2 regions of the Bacillus sp. THAF10 genome follow, and region 1 is predicted to be linked to the other one. Evidence: predicted binding sites of a transcription regulator. Region 1 holds the regulator's gene; the other holds the start of a gene.
The links. The regulator Rex, encoded in region 1, represses fermentation and respiration genes when NADH is low (regulators of the CRP and FNR family bind a similar motif). The targets are predictions, from matches to a motif close to TTGTGAAATATTTCACAA.
Positions count from the first base shown of each region.

Region 2: FIU87_RS16280 (cytochrome ubiquinol oxidase subunit I) is a predicted target of Rex. The motif match lies at 1,755-1,772, and genes of this name have one in related genera.

Region 1 covers NZ_CP045403.1:318,452-322,669, forward strand. The annotation lists gene FIU87_RS01765 (ABC-F family ATP-binding cassette domain-containing protein) at 1-1,440, opposite strand, end outside; gene FIU87_RS01770 (redox-sensing transcriptional repressor Rex) at 1,791-2,429, shown strand; gene FIU87_RS01775 (twin-arginine translocase TatA/TatE family subunit) at 2,470-2,649, shown strand; gene tatC (twin-arginine translocase subunit TatC) at 2,667-3,422, shown strand; gene FIU87_RS01785 (YdiK family protein) at 3,447-3,647, opposite strand; gene FIU87_RS01790 (CPBP family intramembrane glutamic endopeptidase) at 3,822-4,218, opposite strand, start outside.
Region 2 covers NZ_CP045403.1:3,142,856-3,147,073, reverse strand. The annotation lists gene FIU87_RS16285 (cytochrome d ubiquinol oxidase subunit II) at 1-317, opposite strand, end outside; gene FIU87_RS16280 (cytochrome ubiquinol oxidase subunit I) at 333-1,685, opposite strand; gene FIU87_RS16275 (CobW family GTP-binding protein) at 1,895-2,860, shown strand; gene FIU87_RS16270 (metal ABC transporter solute-binding protein, Zn/Mn family) at 2,903-4,051, opposite strand; gene FIU87_RS16265 (GTP-binding protein) at 4,143-4,218, opposite strand, start outside.

The DNA of each region.
Region 1 (4,218 bases):
TAAATCCAAATGGTTGGTAGGCTCATCCAGTATGAGCACATTGGAGCGCTCCATCATCAATTTCGACAGCGCAAGCCGTGCCTTTTCCCCACCGCTCAAAGTGGACACTGGCTTTAACACATCATCTCCTGAAAAAAGAAAGTTACCGAGCACGGTACGGATTTCTTTTTCCACCTTGTTTGGATATTGATCCCAAAGCTCTGCTAGCACGGTTTTATTGGAGGTCAGGTCTGCTTGCTGCTGGTCATAATAACTGATGCTCACATTGGCACCAAAACCATACTCGCCAGCAAGTGGCTTTAACTTCCCGACAAGTGTTTTTAATAAGGTCGACTTTCCAATTCCGTTCGGACCAACAAGTGCGACACTATCCCCGCGTGATAGGCTCATCGCCACATGTCGAAAAATAGGGGTCGCATCATAAGAAACAGCTAAATCTTTTATTTTTAAAACATCATTTCCACTTTGTCTATCAATATCAAACATAATCGAAGCGGATTTTTCGTCTCCTTTTGGACGCTCCATAACTTCCATCTTTTCGAGCTGCTTTCGGCGGCTTTGGGCCCTTTTCGTGGTGGAAGCTCTCGCTAAATTACGGGCCACAAAATCCTGCAGCTTCGCAATCTCATCCTGCTGCTTTTCAAAGGACTTCATATCCCGTTCATACTGCTCTGCTTTTAGCTCTAAATACTTGCTATAGTTTCCGATGAATTTCGTTGATTTTTTTCTAGAAATCTCATAAACGGTTGTCACCACTTTGTCCAAGAAGTAGCGATCATGCGAAACAATCAGCAACGCACCTGGGTAGCCCTGCAGGTAGCTTTCGAGCCAAGAAAGCGTGTCGATGTCAAGGTGGTTGGTTGGCTCATCCAAAATCAACAGATCTGGCTTTGTTAATAGAAGCTTTGCAAGCGCAAGACGAGTGCGCTGCCCACCACTCAATGTCTCAATCGGCGTGTCATAATCAAATTCTGAAAAACGTAACCCATGCAAAACAGAGCGGATGTCTGCTTCATATTGAAAGCCCCCACGCTGCTTAAAGGACTCCTGCACCTCGTCATACTCCTTCAGCACACGTACATAGCGGGCCTGATCATCAAAATAAGCAGGGTCCCCCATATTTGCCTCAAGCTCGCGCATCTTGCCTTCAAGCTCACGAAGCTCCGTAAACACCGTCAGCATTTCATCCCAAATCGAGCGCTCCGTCTGCAAGCCCGTATCCTGAGCTAAATAGCCAATGGAGACTCCTTTTGGTTTAATAAGCTCCCCTGAATCAAAGGAAAGCTGATTGGATATGATTTTAAGTAGAGTAGATTTACCGGCCCCATTGCGTCCAACCAAGGCAATTCTATCTTTCGATTGTACTTCTAGTTTTATATTCGATAAAATAAGGTCAGCACCGAAATATTTCGATAGCTGATTTACTTGTAAAATAATCATCCTTTTCACCTCAAGCAATTCTAAGATAAGTTTATCCTTCTTCTTAGTTAACATCAAGATATTGGGGTTTTTATGAAAAGGCTCTGTTCAAACTACGTTGTTGATTTCTGCAAATGACTCCGCGTCCGCGGGGCGATGCAGGAACCTCCTCGGGCTATCGCCCTGTGGGGTCTCCTGTCAATCCCTTCATTCCCGCAGGAGTCTCCGCCTTTGCTACAATCAACAACTAGAAACTTCATATAAAAGTATAATCACTTTTAACAAAGTCTAAAAAGATAGAAATGTAATCGTTTTCGTAACGTGATAGAATAGAATTAAGAGCAAACGTGTCGTACAAATGGGGGAGTAATATGAATAACGAACAATGGAAAATACCACAGGCAACAGCAAAAAGACTGCCTCTTTATTACCGTTTTATTCAAAATTTGCATGCTTCAGGAAAACAACGAGTTTCCTCGGCAGAGCTTAGTGAAGCAGTAAAGGTCGATTCGGCAACCATCCGCAGAGACTTCAGTTATTTTGGCGCTCTTGGAAAAAAAGGCTATGGCTATAATGTTCAATATTTGTTAACTTTTTTCAGGAAAACGCTCGACCAAGACGAATTAACATATGTTACTCTAATAGGTGTAGGTAATTTAGGAACCGCCTTCCTACATTATAATTTTATGAAAAACAATAATACGAAAATAGTGACGGCCTTCGATGTGGACGAGTCCAAAATCGGCTCGGAGATCGGTGGGGTCCCTGTTTATCATTTAGACGATATGGAAGTACACTTGCCAGACAATGTGACGGTAGCCATCTTGACGGTTCCGGCTCCTGTTGCGCAGCCTATTGCGGATAGACTTGTAAAAAAGGGCGTAAAGGGCATACTGAACTTTACACCAGCACGTATCAATGTACCGGAAAACATTCGCATCCATCACATCGATTTAGCGGTGGAACTCCAATCATTGGTATATTTTCTCAAGCACTATCCAAGCGAGTAAAAAAGTTGTAGAATAAGAATATTTCGAGGAGGTGTCAAAAATGGGTTCATTAGGAATGGGAAGCCTCTTACTTATTGTATTTGTAGCACTATTAATCTTCGGACCAAGCAAGTTACCACAGCTAGGGAAAGCTGCCGGGAATACGTTGCGTGAATTCAAGAACGCGACAAAAGGATTGGCCGATGACGACGATAAAGAGAAAAAAGAAGAAACGAAGTAATGTAAGGATGAACATATATGCCAGATAGAGAAATGTCGGTTTATGACCATATAGGTGAGCTTCGAAAAAGAATCATCCTGGTGGTATCCTTCTTTTTCGTGTCGGCCATCGGTGGCTTCTTACTCGCCGAACCGATTATCGTATACTTACAAAACACCAACGAAGCGAAAGAGCTGACGATGAATGCCTTTCGCATGACAGATCCCATCAAAATCTTCATGCAATTTGCCTTTATCATCGCCTTTATCATCACGTTTCCGGTGACCCTTTTTCAGCTCTGGAGCTTCATCAGTCCAGGACTATACGAAAAAGAGCGCCGTGTAACCTTAAGTTATATCCCTATTTCCATCATCCTGTTTATAAGTGGACTAGCTTTTTCATACTTTATCCTCTTTCCATTTGTTGTCGACTTTATGGGAAGACTGGCAGACCGCTTAGACATTAATCAGGTTATTGGAATTAATGAATACTTTCAATTCTTGTTTCAGCTCACCCTTCCATTTGGGCTGCTGTTTCAAATGCCAGTCATTGTGATGTTCTTAACAAGACTTGGCCTGATCACACCTGACTTGCTCGTACGAATCCGTAAATTCGCTTATTTCGCTCTATTGGTCATTGGCGGACTGATTACACCACCAGAATTAATCTCTCATCTGATGGTCACAGTCCCGCTCTTTGTTCTATATGAAATAAGCATCGTCATCTCGCGTACGGCTTACCGAAAAGCAAAGAAAGCAGAAGCATTAATGGAACAGGAATTAAATCAAAAATAGGCTCGCACCCTAAGAGGTGTGAGCCTATTTTCTTTGGATCTCTTTTATTTTTTTATGAAGCAAGTATGAGCGGATCGCCACTCCAAAATCAAACGTGGCAATCAGCATTAACAAAATCGTGTGCCACTCCCAAATGCTTTCCCCTAATGAGGCAATCGCGAGGTACAAAAACAAGGACCCCATGATCGAATAAAAGAAAACCATGCGTAACGGTGTAATTTTCATCAAATAATCCTCCAAGTCTTAAAAAAGCTCTTTTCTCAGAGATTGTTGCATCTAACAAAGAAAAAGTCGGCTTTAAGACTTTTTCTAATATTTACGCGAAGAAAAATTGCTTCAACATTATATATTCCTCCACGAAAAGAGCCCGACAGTAACGTTGATTACGGGTAACATAGCCTAAAAAAAGAACGAAATAAACTGCGGAAGATTGTTTTGCATCTCTTCCATCCGCTGCATGTACCGTTCAATGTCCTCCCGGAACACAAATTGTACGATTACTACAAACGAGTTCATTCCCACATGGGCAATAATCGGCACAATAATCCGTTTTGTTTTTACATATAAAAATGCAAAAATCCCGCCCATCACAAAATAGATAAGTAAATGCTTAAAGTCTTGATGGACAAGGGCAAATAGGAGGGAGCTGACAACCAACCCTGCAGCAAAATTGAAGCGCTTATAGATGGCGCCGAAAATGATCTTCCGAAAGATGATCTCCTCCATAATTGGCCCAGCCACGGCTACTGCAAAAATCATTAACGGGAACGCTGACACAAACCCCATGATTTGTTGT
Region 2 (4,218 bases), 1.3 Mb from region 1:
TGGGAAAATACAAGAAAACCACTTCTTACAGCAAGTAGTAGCAAAATGATGCTTCCTGGTATTAACAAAATGGTACCAAGCGCATAAGCGGCGCTAGGAAAAAAGCTATAAATCGCCACCACCACCGCCACGATAAATACGTTGGTTACCTCCCATGTTGGAGAAAGATAGCGGTTGGCAATATTGGTGGCATTTGTTTTGTCATTTTTTATATAGAGCATAGACCAAAAACCAGCCCCAAAATCCATCGTTGCCATTACTGCATAGATAAAAATAAAGCCCCAAAGCACCGTAATTGCTAATATCACATCCGTCATATGAGAAAACCTCCCTTAGACATGTACTCCACCTGATGGAGGATCTACTTCATTTAGTTCATCTTCAATAGGATGGCGTTTAAAGTAATATCGCAGAACAAGAACCACCGCTACTCCTAACAGCACGTAAATAGCCGCAAAGGCAATAAACAGTGCTGCAAGATTTTGATTCCCTGTTACAGCATCCTCTGTAAGCATAACCCGGTATATAACCCAGGGTTGACGACCTGTGCAAGCAAATATCCACCCAAACTCAATGGCCATCATCGCCATTGGTCCAGCTGCAATAAAAAGCCACATCATCCATTTAGGAAAGGTGGGTCTTTTTAAAAGTTTACTCCAAAAAAAGCCGACTAAACTGAGCATAATCAAAAATGAACCAATTCCCACCATGGCATTAAACAGAGTGTGGACAAACAGAGGTGGCCAATATTCTTCAGGAAAATCATTCAATCCAACGACCACGGTATCAAATCGGTCATCTGCCAAAAAGCTTAACGCCCAAGGTATTTCAATGCCCCATTTAACTTCCTTAGTTTCTCGGTCTGTAAAACCTCCTACAGCCAGCGGTGCATGAGATTGTGTTTCAAATAACCCTTCAGCTGCAGCAAGCTTTTCTGGCTGATATTGATGAAGCTGCTGTGCGGATTCATGCCCATTAATAGCAGTCATGAATGAAAAAATCCCACCTACAACCAGTCCCATGATTAATGCTTTACGGTGAAACTGATACACTCGTTTGTCATGTTTATTTCTTAGCATTTTAAATGCTGCAACAGATGCAATGACAAAAGCTCCAGTCATAAAAGCAGATACTGCCACATGTCCTGCTGTTACGACAAAGCTTGGATTAAAAAAGGCAGCCCAAGGGTCTACGTCCACTATTTGCCCATTTTCTATTCGAAAACCAGCAGGTGTACCTTCAAATGCGTGAACGTTTGTAATTAAAACAGCCGACGCTGCAGCTCCAATGGTAACAAGCGTTACACTTAAAATTCGCATCCATGGTGATATCCTGTCAGCGGCATAAACATAGATTGAAATAAACAAAGCTTCTATGAAGAAGGCATAAATTTCAATTTGAAAGGGAAGGGCCATTACTTTCCCGATCACTTCCATAAAGCCAGGCCATAAAAGGGAGAGCTGGACACCAGCAATCGTACCGGTTGGAATGGCAACTCCTAACAATACAGCCTTCGCTTTCGTCCATCTTTTCGCCATGATGGCATATTCTTTATTATTGGTCTTTTGATACATCAATTCAGCGATCAATATCATTAGTGGAATACCAACACCTAAAGTGGCAAAAATGATATGAAAGCCCATTGTTGTTCCGAATAAAGACCTTGCGATTACAACATCATCCATGCTCCAACGTCCTTTCAAGCTAGAATATATATGTATATAGTCCACTTTTTTCCACCAAATATGCATGAATGGTGAATTTCTTGAAAACGAAGATTCTCCATAATATAATTAAAACGTAACAATTACGATTTATGCTGTTTTCAACAGTTCTATTAAAATAACGTTATAATGGGTATAAGAAATACAGCAGAGTGAAGAGGAGTGAAAAAATGAAGAACATGGTACCTGTTTATGTAATCAGCGGGTTTTTAGGAAGTGGGAAAACAACGGTCCTTTTACATATGCTTGCACATTTTAAACAACAAGGATTGAAACCTGGAATTATTTTGAACGAGCTTGGCGATGCCAATGTGGAGGATCATCTGTTTCAAGGCGAAAGAGTTGTAGAACTCTTAAATGGGTGTATCTGTTGCACCATTCAAGAGGATTTGAAATCTACATTAGATCAATTTATTGGCCAGCAAATCGATGTATTAATCATTGAAGGAACAGGTGTCGCTAACCCACTCGAAATTAAAGAGGTGCTCTTAACACCAGCATACATGGAACATTTTGAACTTCACTCCATGATAAGCCTAGTGGATGCAAGTCACTATCTTGAATATCAGAGCTTTTTCAATAGCTCTAAAGAAATTAGAGGACTTTTAAAAGAGCAGGTAACCTCTGCCCATTTATTGATCCTAAATAAAATGGACCTTGTTTCCGAAAAAGAGCTCATTAAGGTAGAAATGAAGCTCGCTGATCAGCTGGAGAATCATGTCCCTGTTTACCGGACAAGCCATGGAGAAGTGCCACTAGATATTTTACTCGAAAAGAGAATGCATGTGGTGGAAGTGGGATCCAATAGAAATCATGATGATCAAGGGCACCACCATCATCATCATCATCACCACCATATCGAAGCAGTAAAAATACACATTCCAAATGCAATAAACAGAATTTCACTAGAAAAAGAATTGAAAAAGCTTTCTAAGCAAGTAGTTAGAACAAAAGGGCTTGTACGGCTGGATGAGACACCAGGATTGTATGAGCTTCAATATGCGGCTGCCACCTTAATGTTGAATAAAGTGAAGGAAGACTCATGTAAACAAGAACCAGCCCTTATTTTAATAGGGAAAGAAATTGACGAAATAAAGGTAGAAAAGCTTAGGGAATCGTTAACAAAAAAGGAATAAGATTATAATAAAAGGCAGTCCGCCATTGGACTGCCTTTTTACTTAATTTAATGCTTTTTTCAACGTATCAAGATTTTTCCTCATCAAGCTGAAATAATCCTCTTTGTTTTCCACGTCTTCATCTGTTATTGCCTCTAAGTTGTGAAGAATTAGTGCTTCCGCTCCAATTTCATTTTTAACAACATTGGCCACTTTGCCAGTAATGTTTTGATCAAAAATGACATATTTCATCTCGTTTTCTTTAGCAGTTTCGATAATCTCTGCTAACTGTTTTTGCGATGGCTCTTGAGAAGGGGAGAGACCAGTCACACTAATTTGCTCAAGACCATAGCGGCTTTCCCAATATCCGTATGCTGCATGGGAAACAAGAATTTTATTCGTTGCTGCTGATTCTAATGTTTCTTTATATTCTTTATCTAATTCTTCTAGGTCAGTTTTAAGTGTTTTGAAGTTAGCCTCGAAATCCTCTTTTGCTTCAGGCTTAAGTTCAGTAAGAGCATTTTTAATGTTTTCAGCTAGGCTAATGGAGAGTACTGGGTCAATCCATACATGCGGGTCACCATCAGAGTGGTTATGTCCTTCATGACTGTCATGTTCCTCTTCATCAGCATGCTCGTGGTCATGTTCGTCTTCATGTGCCTCATCGGCATGCTCGTGATCATGTTCGTCTTCATGCGCCTCATCGGCATGCTCGTGATCATGTTCGTCTTCATGCGTCTCATCACCGTGCTCGTGATCATGTTCGTCTTCATGCGCCTCATCAGCATGCTCATGGTCATGTTCGTCTTCATGCGCCTCATCAGCGTGCTCGGTATGCTCTTCACCACTATGCAATTCAATCCCTTGTCCAGCTGCCACAATTAGTACATTTTCTTTTTCTAAAACATCCTTTGCTTTATCAGCAAATCCTTCTGCACCGACACCACTGTATATAAAGGCATCTGCTGCAGCCATTTCGCTCATCGTTTTCGTAGATGGTTCAAAGGTATGTGCATCCGCACCGGGAGGAAAAACAGATTGTACTTCAACATGGTCGCCGCCAATCTTTTTAGTAAAATCCTCCAATGGGAAAATAGTCGTATATATTGTCAATTTTTCACTGCCGTCCGATGCTAAATTGTCCGAATTACAACCGATTAAAAAAGTGAAAACCGTAAGCATCGTGATGACAAAAATAGATTTTGTTTTCATTGTTGTCTCCTTTCATTTTTTATCCTAGGTAATTATATCGTAATTGTTACGATTTGAGAACAGGAAATTAAATTATTGTAAAATTGTTTCTTTATTCGTTTACAAAGGGTGGTATTGGATCATGGAACTCCGACCAATCTTCTAACATTTCTTTTTCTGTGAGCAGG